DNA from 3 places in the Pantoea anthophila genome. Region 2 is predicted to be linked to each of the others. Evidence: predicted binding sites of a transcription regulator. Region 2 holds the regulator's gene; each other region holds the start of a gene.

The links. Region 2 encodes LexA, which represses DNA repair genes until DNA is damaged. Its sites were predicted from a motif close to TNCTGTATGTACATACAGNA; they were not measured.
Region 1: a site for LexA is predicted at 1,730-1,749, ahead of umuD (translesion error-prone DNA polymerase V autoproteolytic subunit). Genes of this name have one in related genera too.
Region 3: a site for LexA is predicted at 1,860-1,879, ahead of dinB (DNA polymerase IV). Genes of this name have one in related genera too.

Annotation. Positions count from the first base shown of each region.
Region 1 covers NZ_CP110473.1:2,123,060-2,126,337, reverse strand. The annotation lists gene OJ965_RS12415 (biofilm development regulator YmgB/AriR family protein) at 86-343, opposite strand; gene OJ965_RS12410 (hypothetical protein) at 895-1,119, shown strand; gene umuD (translesion error-prone DNA polymerase V autoproteolytic subunit) at 1,771-2,190, shown strand; gene umuC (translesion error-prone DNA polymerase V subunit UmuC) at 2,193-3,278, shown strand, end outside.
Region 2 covers NZ_CP110473.1:3,654,670-3,657,947, forward strand. The annotation lists gene zur (zinc uptake transcriptional repressor Zur) at 1-71, shown strand, start outside; gene dinF (MATE family efflux transporter DinF) at 114-1,436, opposite strand; gene lexA (transcriptional repressor LexA) at 1,537-2,151, opposite strand; gene OJ965_RS19570 (diacylglycerol kinase) at 2,257-2,625, opposite strand; gene plsB (glycerol-3-phosphate 1-O-acyltransferase PlsB) at 2,753-3,278, shown strand, end outside.
Region 3 covers NZ_CP110473.1:3,078,920-3,082,197, forward strand. The annotation lists gene OJ965_RS16960 (sugar ABC transporter substrate-binding protein) at 1-757, shown strand, start outside; gene dinB (DNA polymerase IV) at 792-1,847, opposite strand; gene dpaA (peptidoglycan meso-diaminopimelic acid protein amidase) at 2,093-2,839, shown strand; gene OJ965_RS16975 (class II glutamine amidotransferase) at 2,810-3,278, opposite strand, start outside.

The sequences.
Region 1 (3,278 bases), 1.5 Mb from region 2:
AAAAAAAGCCCCTTATCAGGGGCAGATTCCGGACAGGAAACGCATCCATGCTAATTCGCGTTCCATCGTAACAGACACAGGTTTTTTAGCTGGCGCTGGCTGCCGGCGCACGCTGCAGAACATGTTCGAGAGCCTGACGGTAAACGTCCTGTTTAACCACGTCACGCTCACTCTCCAGGCGGTTAATCAGGCCCAGCACGACATCTTTATCGGAAACGTGGGCTTTAGCACGGGCGAGTTCAGCATGGACAGCCGCGATAACCTGTTTTTCAGTCGTCAGTGTCTTGCCAGAGTTCATGAAGTAATCAGAAATCTGAGACTCTGTATTCATCGTAGGTTGCATGTCAGGCCTCATAAGAAATTGGGGGTTGATGCGTCGATTCAGATCCGGTGACCGGCAGACGCAAAAAAAAATTGCATCTGAAGGTGGAAATCCACAACACCTTCAGATGCGGTGCAAAGCACCCTTCGTTACAAGTGATTTATCGTCACGCAGTAAAGTTATACAATAATGAGAAACTTGTACAATGAAATCTGATAAAAGTGTACTGGTCGGAGGTGTTGGCGGGTTGAGTTTTCCGGGAAAATGGCAGGTTTTGTTTTTTTATGTGAGCAAATACAGTGGGTTAATTTATCATCCCGGTCAGCGTAACGGGAAGGGTAAGGCACCCGTTTATTTTGCGGCCACCCGGTAAAAACGTTACAACTGCCTTTTTTACGCCGTTTTTCTCCAGAAACCTGTACAGCCTGTACAGGTTTCTGCGGTGCACAGGATCAGCATGCAGCGCGGCTGCTGGAATCCTGACCGTCCGGCCGGCCAGGACGCATAATTCACTTCACACGCCGGAGGCAGAAGACTAAGGTTGACCCCTAATTCATCACAAGGAAACGATCATGGTTCACGACTATTTCGCGATACCGCCTGCGGGCATCACTCAGGAGCAACACAAACGTTCGGTCGCCGTGGCGGCTGCCCTGTCAGTGGCAAAAGAGTCCGTCAGCGCCTCGACCTCGGCTACCGGCTCTAAAGCCTCCTGGGATCTGCAGGCAGTGGCCAATGAAATTGGCAATCTGGCCGACGCGATTCAGGATGCGCTGGAGAGCGACAGCGCGGTTTAAACGCTGACGGCGAGGCCACCGCCGCCGCTGAGACGGAAGAGAACAGGGCGGTGGCAGCGACCCGCACAGCCTGCGAACGGTCACTGTCGAGCACTGCCGGAAAGGGGGTTATCTCATCGCCCCCGGCTCAGACTGAATAGCGTGGAAGAGCCTGTGCGCTGCTTATTTCCTTTCTCCCGACCGCTCCGCTCTTCTTGTTTTTTGCGCACGATCACTCTCTTATCTGACCTCTTTTCATTCCCGGAATGATTCAGCGCACGCGGCTGAACATTCTCTTTTTCTGCCTGCGATAAATGTCCTTCAGCCAGCGTCACCGCATTAAGGCTGTCGCGCGTTGCCGTTTAAAAAAGCGGAATAATCAGGCTGCGTTGCCTGTTTAAATGGCCGCCGGGCGTGATCCGATTGTGCTTAAGTTAAAAAGTCAGCGGGTGAATTTATAAGAAGAATGAATGTAAGTCGCTCTCAGCGTTATTTTATCGCTGCGGAGAAAATCATCTGATTTCGCTTAATATCGCGGCAGCCAGAAAGAAAGATTAAAAAAAGTGTGTGGTTGTCAGGCGCTTTACTTAAAAACACCTCGTTTCGCTTGATTAAAAGGGGGATTCGATATTACTGTATTTATATACAGTAATCCGGAAGAGGAGAACAATGATGGAATTTATCAAACCTGCGGACATACGCGCCGCAATGGCCTTGCCGCTCTATATCGAACGTGTCCCGTGCGGATTTCCCTCCCCGGCGCAGGACTATGTTGAACAGCGTATCGATCTGAATACCCTGATGGTACAGCACCCCAGCGCCACCTATTTTGTCCGGGTCAGCGGCGAATCGATGATAGAGGCGGGCATCAATGATGGTGACATGCTGGTGGTCGACAGCTCTCTCACCGCCGGGCATGGGGACATCGTGGTAGCTGCCGTCGACGGGGAATTTACCGTGAAACGCCTGCAGCTTCATCCCTGCCTGCAACTGATGCCGATGAACACCAAATTTAAGCCCATCGCCATCCAGACTGAAGATGTGCTGGAAGTGTTTGGCGTCGTCACCTTTGTGATTAAATCGACGCACTGAGCATGTTTGCGCTGGTGGATGTGAACTGCTTTTACGCGTCATGTGAAACAGTTTTCCGGCCCGATCTGAAAGGCAAGCCGGTTGTCGTGCTGTCTAATAACGACGGTTGTGTGATTGCACGCAGTGCTGAGGCAAAGAAACTCGGCATTAAAATGGGCGCTCCCTATTTTAAAATGCGTGAAGAGCTGACGCGTCACGCGGTACAGGTCTTCAGCTCAAATTACGCGCTCTATGCTGACATGAGCCATCGGGTGATGACCATACTGGAAGAGATGGCCCCATCGGTGGAGATCTACTCGATTGATGAAGCCTTTATGGATCTCACCGGCGTGCAGAACGCTGTGGCGCTGGAGACGTTTGGTCAACAGGTCCGGGAACGGATACGTAAAGAGACCCATCTGACCGTGGGTGTCGGCATAGCACCGACGAAGACGCTGGCCAAACTGGCAAATTTTGCGGCTAAAAAGTGGACAAAAACCGGCGGGATTGTTGATCTGTCAAACCCCGAACGACAGAGAAAGCTGCTGGCGCTGATTAATGTCGCCGACGTCTGGGGTGTCGGGCACCGTATCAGTAAACGGCTCAACGCGATGGGCGTGATGACGGCAAAAGATCTGGCGGATCAAAGTACCGATTTGATCCGCAGGCAATTCAGTGTGGTAATGGAGCGTACCGTCAGAGAGTTACGCGGCGAGTCCTGTCTGGATCTGGAACCGGACGAGCCTGATAAGCAGCAGATTATGTGTTCACGCTCATTCGGCTACCGCATCTCCGATTACCATCAGATGCGGGAAGCTGTCTGTGCCTATGCTGAACGTGCGGCAGAAAAGCTGCGTCGCGAGAAGCAATATTGTCGTCAGGTCGGGGTCTTCGTACGCACCAGCCCGCATGCCGCTGATGAGCCTTTTTATGGCAACCAATCGACCGCCCAGCTTCTGATCCCGACTCACGACACCCGCGACATTATTCGTGTCGCGATGGCGTGTCTGGATAATATCTGGATTGAGGGCCATCGCTATATGAAGGCAGGGATTGTGCTGACGGATTTTTTCAGTCAGGGAGTGGCTCAGCTTGATCTCTTCGATGAA
Region 2 (3,278 bases):
CCTGCACGCAGCACGAAAACTGCGGACATGACCATCAGGATGAGGGTAAAAAGCGCGGACGACGGGGATAAGCGGCGGAACAATCACTATCGGACAAGAAACGATCTGCCTGCTCAGGCCGCAAACCAGCTGTGCTGACGCCAGTGCCTGCGCCAGATGAGCCACAGTGAGAGGCCGCGCAGCGCCAGGAAAACCGTTACCGCTAGCCATAAACCGTGATTGCCCAGCACCGGCACGCTCAGCAGCGTCAGAAAATAGCCTGCGGCTGCCACTACCATGCTGTTACGCATCTCACGTCCGCGCGTTGCGCCGATAAACATCCCATCCAGCAGATAACACCAGACGCCGATCAGCGGCATGATCACCTGCCAGACCAGATAGCGGTCGGCCGCCTGCTGCACTGTCTGCAGAGAGGTCAGCAGCATCACGATTTGCGGGCCGGTAAAGGCATAAACCAGCGAGAAGAAGAGCGCCACCGCCGCCGCCTGTCGGCAGGCAGAGTGCCAGACGCGCAGCAGTTTGCTGCCATCTTTTGCGCCATGCGCTTCGCCTGCAAACGCTTCGACGGCATAGGCAAAACCATCGAGCGCGTAGGCGGTAAAGGTAATGAACATCAGTAATACGGCATTCACCGCGACCACCTCCGGCCCCAGCCTGGCGCCCAGCACGGTCAGCGAGGCGAAACAGAGCTGCAGCATAAGAGAGCGCAGCATAATGTCCCGGTTGAGGCGCAGCAGCCGGGCGCTGTCACCGCGCCAGCTCTGTTTCAGCAGGCTGAACGGAATGCCGCGCAGCTTCAGAACCCGCCAGACCATCATGCCACCGACGCCCAGCGTGATATATTCCGCCAGTGCCGTGGCGGTGGCTGCCCCCGCAACGCCCCAGTGCAGCCCCATGACCAGCCAGAGGTCGAGCACGATATTCACCAGGTTCCCCACCACCAGCAGGATCACCGGCGCACGCGCATACTGCACGCCCAGCAGCCAGCCCAGAATCACCAGGTTCGCCAGCGTGGCAGGCGCACTGAGCCAGCGGATCTGAATAAACAGTCCGGCCTGTGCCAGTACCAGAGGATCGCCGCCAACCAGATGGGTGGCCAGCTGAATAATGGGGTAACGCAGCGCGACAAACAGCAGACCTGCCAGCAACGCCATGATCAGCGGCTGGACCAGGGCGCGTGCCAGCGCCGCTTTGTCGCCTGCCCCGAAGGCCTGTGCCGTCAGGCCCGTGGTGCTCATGCGAAGGAAAAGCAGCAGCATAAAGAGGAAGCTGGTGACGGTCGTCCCGACCGCGACCCCGCCAAGATAGACGGGGCTGTCGAGATGACCAATCACTGCCGTATCGACCACGCCCAGTAAGGGAACGGTGATATTTGACAGGATCATGGGCAGCGCGAGCCGCCAGAGATTTTTATCGGTTGCCGTGATAAAGCGCATTCGCCATTCCGTGCTCAGTGTCGCTGCGCAGAGGCGGCAGCGACAAAATCAGGGCAGACAGAATAGCACCAGAAAAGGCGAATGCACGCAGGCGTCAGAATCAGAGCCATTCGCCGTTGCGTACGACACCCACGGCCAGACCTTCCACGGTCAGCGACTGGGCGCGCGTATCGACAACAATCGGGTCGAAGTCGCTGTTTTCAGGCAGCAGATGCACGATAGCACCCTGCTTTTTCCAGCGTTTCACCGTCACTTCATCGTCAATGCGGGCCACCACGACCTGGCCATTGCGCACATCCTGCGTTTTATGCACCGCGAGCAGGTCGCCGTCCATAATCCCGATATCTTTCATCGACATTCCGCTGACGCGCAGCAGGAAATCCGCCGAAGGTTTGAACAGGCCCGGATCGACTTTGTAATGCGTCTCGATATGTTCCTGCGCCATGATGGGCTCACCGGCAGCAACCCGGCCAATCAGCGGTATGCCTTCTGAGGCTTCTTCTTCCATTAACAGACGGATGCCGCGCGATGCGCCGGAGACAATCTCAATGACGCCTTTGCGCGCCAGCGCTTTCAGATGCTCTTCTGCCGCGTTTGGCGAACGGAAACCCAGCTGCGCGGCAATCTCGGCACGCGTAGGCGGCATGCCTGTTGAAGTAATATGGTCGCGAATCAGGTCATAGACCTGCTGCTGCCTGCTGGTTAATGCTTTCATCCCGCCCCCTGGTTGTTTATACAGTCGCTGTGAGTATATACAGGTATTGGCGAAATGAAAACCGATTGTCAGGGAAAACGCGGCCTGAGCCGCGTTATGGAAGGTTTATCGCAAATGTGTCCAGAGCAGCGCGATCCAGACAAACAGGGCCAGTAAGATAGCCAGCAGTACCGCTGCCGAACCCATATCTTTTGCCCGGCCCGCCAGCGGATGATGCTCCTGCCCGATGCGATCGACCACCGCTTCAATGGCGCTATTGAGGATTTCGACGATGACCACCAGCACCACCGACCCAATCATAAGGATGCGCGAGATCACATCAACGTCCAGCCAGCACGCGATAATGATCGCCGCCAGCGCAGCCAGGGCTTCCTGACGAAACGCCGCTTCATGTTGCCACGCGGCACGCAGCCCCTGCCAGGAGTAACCGGCGGCTTTTACTATTCTGATAAGTCCGGTGGCATTATTTGCCATGTGTGGGAACCCTTTTATCGGATTGACGTCAATGTCTGGGCTGCGTGCATTTGGCACCACCACAGATCTTCGCTGCACTTTCTGGTATGCTTGCGGCGCTTTGCTAACAAGAGGCTTCATGTTGTCTATGTCAGGTTGGCGTAAACTTTATTATAAATTGCTTAATTTACCACTCTCGTTTCTGGTAAAGAGTAAGGCCATTCCGGCCGATCCCGTGTCTGAACATGGTCTGGATCCGACCCGACCTATTATGTATGTTTTGCCTTACGATTCGAAGGCTGACTTACTGACTTTGCGCGCGCAGTGTCTGCGGCATCATCTGCCCGATCCGCTCTCTCCACTGGAGATTGATGGTTCCCTGCTGCCTCGCCACGTCTTTATCCACGATGGCCCGCGCGTCTTCCCCTATTTTGTACCCAGCGTGGAATCGGTGAAAATTTTCCACGATTACCTGGACCTGCATCGCAATAATCCCACGCTGGATATTCAGATGCTGCCCGTCACCGTGATGTTTGGCCGCGCACCGGGACGTGAAGTCCAGGGCGAAGCCACACCACACCTGCGGGTGCTGAACGGCGTGCAGAAGTTCTTTGCGGTCATCTGGCATGGGCGCGACAGCTTTGTCCGCTTCTCGCCGACCGTGTCGCTGCGGC
Region 3 (3,278 bases), 580 kb from region 2:
ACCCTACGCCAGCGGGCTGGTGAAGCGGATTGCCGATGCGGGCATCAAACTGTCGGTGTTTGATACCCCGGTGGAGAGCCCGATTCCCGGCGTCACCGTTACCGCTCAGGATGATGCCTCGCTGGCGCAGCTGTCGCTGGGCCAGCTGATCAACGATTTCCACGGCAAGGCGAATATCGTCAAGCTGTGGGTCGCCGGTTTCCCGCCGATGGAGCGCCGTCAGGTGGTGTATGAAAAACTGCTGAAAGAGAATCCGGGCATTCATCAGCTGGAGTCGATTGGGGCCGTTTCAACTGACGTGCAGGGCGACACCGCCAACAAGATTGGTGCGATTCTGGCGAAATACCCGAAAGGCAAAATCGACGCGATCTGGGGAGCCTGGGATGCGTTCAGCCAGGGGGCTTACAAGGCGCTGCAGGAGAATGGCCGGACCCAGATCAAGCTCTATAGCATCGATGTCTCGAACCAGGATTTGCAGCTGATGCGTGAGAAAAACAGCCCGTGGGTGCAGACGGTGGCGGTCGATCCTAAAACCATTGGCGCGGTCAATATGCGGCTGGTGGCGAAGAAGATTGCCGGTGAAGAGACACCAGCGACGTATCAGTTTAAAGCGGCGTCAATCTCTCAGCAGCAGCTGAACAGCCAGCCTGGCGCGGTGAACGTCGCCTCGCTGAACAAAATCATTCCGGGCTGGGGCAGCAATGAGGATTTTGTCGCGCCGTGGTTTGCCACCCTGGCCGCGAAATATAAGAAGTAATCTGGCGTCAGCCCTGCCGGAGGGTGAGGCTGACTTATAAACCCAGCAGGAGCTGACGTTCCAGCTGGGGATCCACCATCGTCACGTGCAGTCCCACCAGCCGCACACCGCGCCCGGCGCGGCGCTCATCCCAGGTCTTGCGGGCGATGGCGATCATGTCCTCTTTATTCAGCACCGGCCAGATATGCTCCTGGGTGGTCTGCTGAAAATCACTGAACTTCAGTTTGACGCCCTGACGCGCCACCTGTCTGTCGGGTCGGATCTGCGTCAGCCGGCGGTCGAGTTCGGCATAGAGAAAATCGATGATCTCCAGGCAGGCCTCCCAGTCGCTGATATCTTCCGCCAGCGTACGTTCGACCCCCAGCGATTTACGCTCGCGCTCAACGATCACGCCCCGCTCATCAATGCCGTGGCTGCGCTCCCACACCACCCGGCCAAACTTGCCAAAGCGCTTCAGCAGCTGGGCTAAATCGGCCTTCTGCACGTCGCCACAGGTCACCAGCCCCATCTCTTCGAGCTTCTTTGCGGAGACTTTGCCTACGCCGGGGATCTTCGCCAGTGGCAGCGTCAGTAAAAAGTCAGGCATCTCTGCCGGGGTGATAACACACTGCCCGTCCGGCTTATTCAGGTCGGAGGCGATCTTGGCCAGAAACTTGATCGGGGCGATGCCGGCCGAGGCGGTCAGCCCGGTTTCACGGTAAATCGTGGCGCGGATCGCCTGCGCCATCAGCGTGGCCGAGCCGTGGCAGTGCGGGCTGTCGGTCACATCCAGATAGGCTTCATCCAGCGAGAGCGGTTCAATCAGCGGGGTGTAACGGGAAAAGATTTCGCGGATCTGCGCGGAGGCTTCCTTATAGGCGTCGAAACGGCCTGGCAGAAGGCGCAGATGCGGGCATAGCTTCAGGGCCATGCCGGTCGGCATTGCGCTGCGCACGCCAAATTTGCGGGCCGGATAGTTGGCGGTGCTGATGACCCCGCGACGTTCGCGGCTGCCACCGATGGCGATCGGGATGTCGCGCAGCTGGGGATTGTCACGCATCTCCACTGCGGCATAGAAACAGTCCATATCGACATGAATGATTTTACGCATACCCCCCTCCGGCACTGGATAAGTATACAGCTGACAGGGGTAACTGCAATATTTGTTGCCCGGGCGAATAAAGTTTACAAATTTCTGGCCGAATAACCTTCAGTAAATCGCGAATTTGGCCGACGCCGTCTTGCTAAAAAAACAGACAATGTTTAATGTTGCGCTGCGGTAGCGGATAGTTCCGATAATGCCAACAAAGACGCAAAATTTGTGTCATGTTCTCTTCACCTCAAGGTATACACAGCATGGGCAAAATCGCACTCCTGTTTGCGATGATTTTACTGCCAGCCCTCAGCATGGCAATGACACCCGAACCCGTTCAGTCAGCGGCACCGGTCAGCAAAGAATTAAAGAAGCAGTTACTCGGCACGCCGGTCTACATCCAGATCTTCAAGGAAGAACGCACGCTCGAACTCTACGGCAAAATCGGTAACGAATATCGCCTGCTGGATACCTACCGCATCTGCAACTTTTCTGGCGGCCTCGGCCCGAAACGCCGTGAAGGCGATTTCAAAAGCCCGGAAGGTTTTTACAACGTGAAGCTGAATCAGCTGAAGCCCGACAGTCGCTTTTATCGCGCCATCAACATCGGCTTCCCGAATCAGTACGATCGCAATCAGGGCTACAGCGGTAACTACCTGATGATCCATGGCGACTGTAAGTCGATTGGCTGCTATGCCATGACCAACGCCTATATGGATGAGATTTTTACCTATGTGAATGCCGCGCTGCGAAACGGCCAGCAGGATGTCAGCATCAGCATCTATCCGTTCCGCATGACCGACAGCAACATGCAGCGTCACCGCTACTCCACCTATGCCAGCTTCTGGCAGCAGCTGCAGCCGGGATACGCTTACTTTGCGAAGTATCACCAGCCGCCGATGGTCAATGTCGCCAGCGGGAAATATGTGATGAACAGCAGCCCGGCACCGGTTTTAGCCAGTCCCGAAGCCGCTTCCCGTTCATTCCTGGCGCTCTCCAAGGCAGAATAACGCCCATTCACCTGGCGCAATCCGCTGCCAGGTTTCATTGGCCGTCAGAGGCTGCGTTGCAATCACCGTCACCACGTCATGCGGCGTGGTGTGCTGCTGAAAATCAACTTCCACATCCTGATCGAGCAGCTGTGCCCGGCCAAACGGGGCGCGACGGGTGATCCAGAAAAGGTTGGTCGAGCAGAAGGCCATCAGATAACGTCCGTCTGACAGCAGCATGTTAAATACCCCCTTCTGCCGCAGCGCGGTGGCCAGCTCGCCAATGAAGCGGAACACCGCTGGCCAGTTGCCCGGCGTGCGCGGATAGCGTGTCGCCAGCTGATGCAGGATCCAGCAGAACGCCTTTTCACTGTCCGTTTCCCCCACCGGCCGGAATGTGCCGGTCTCCAGCTGCTTATAGCCCTTCAGCTGCCCGTTGTGCGCGTAGGTCCAGTTGCGG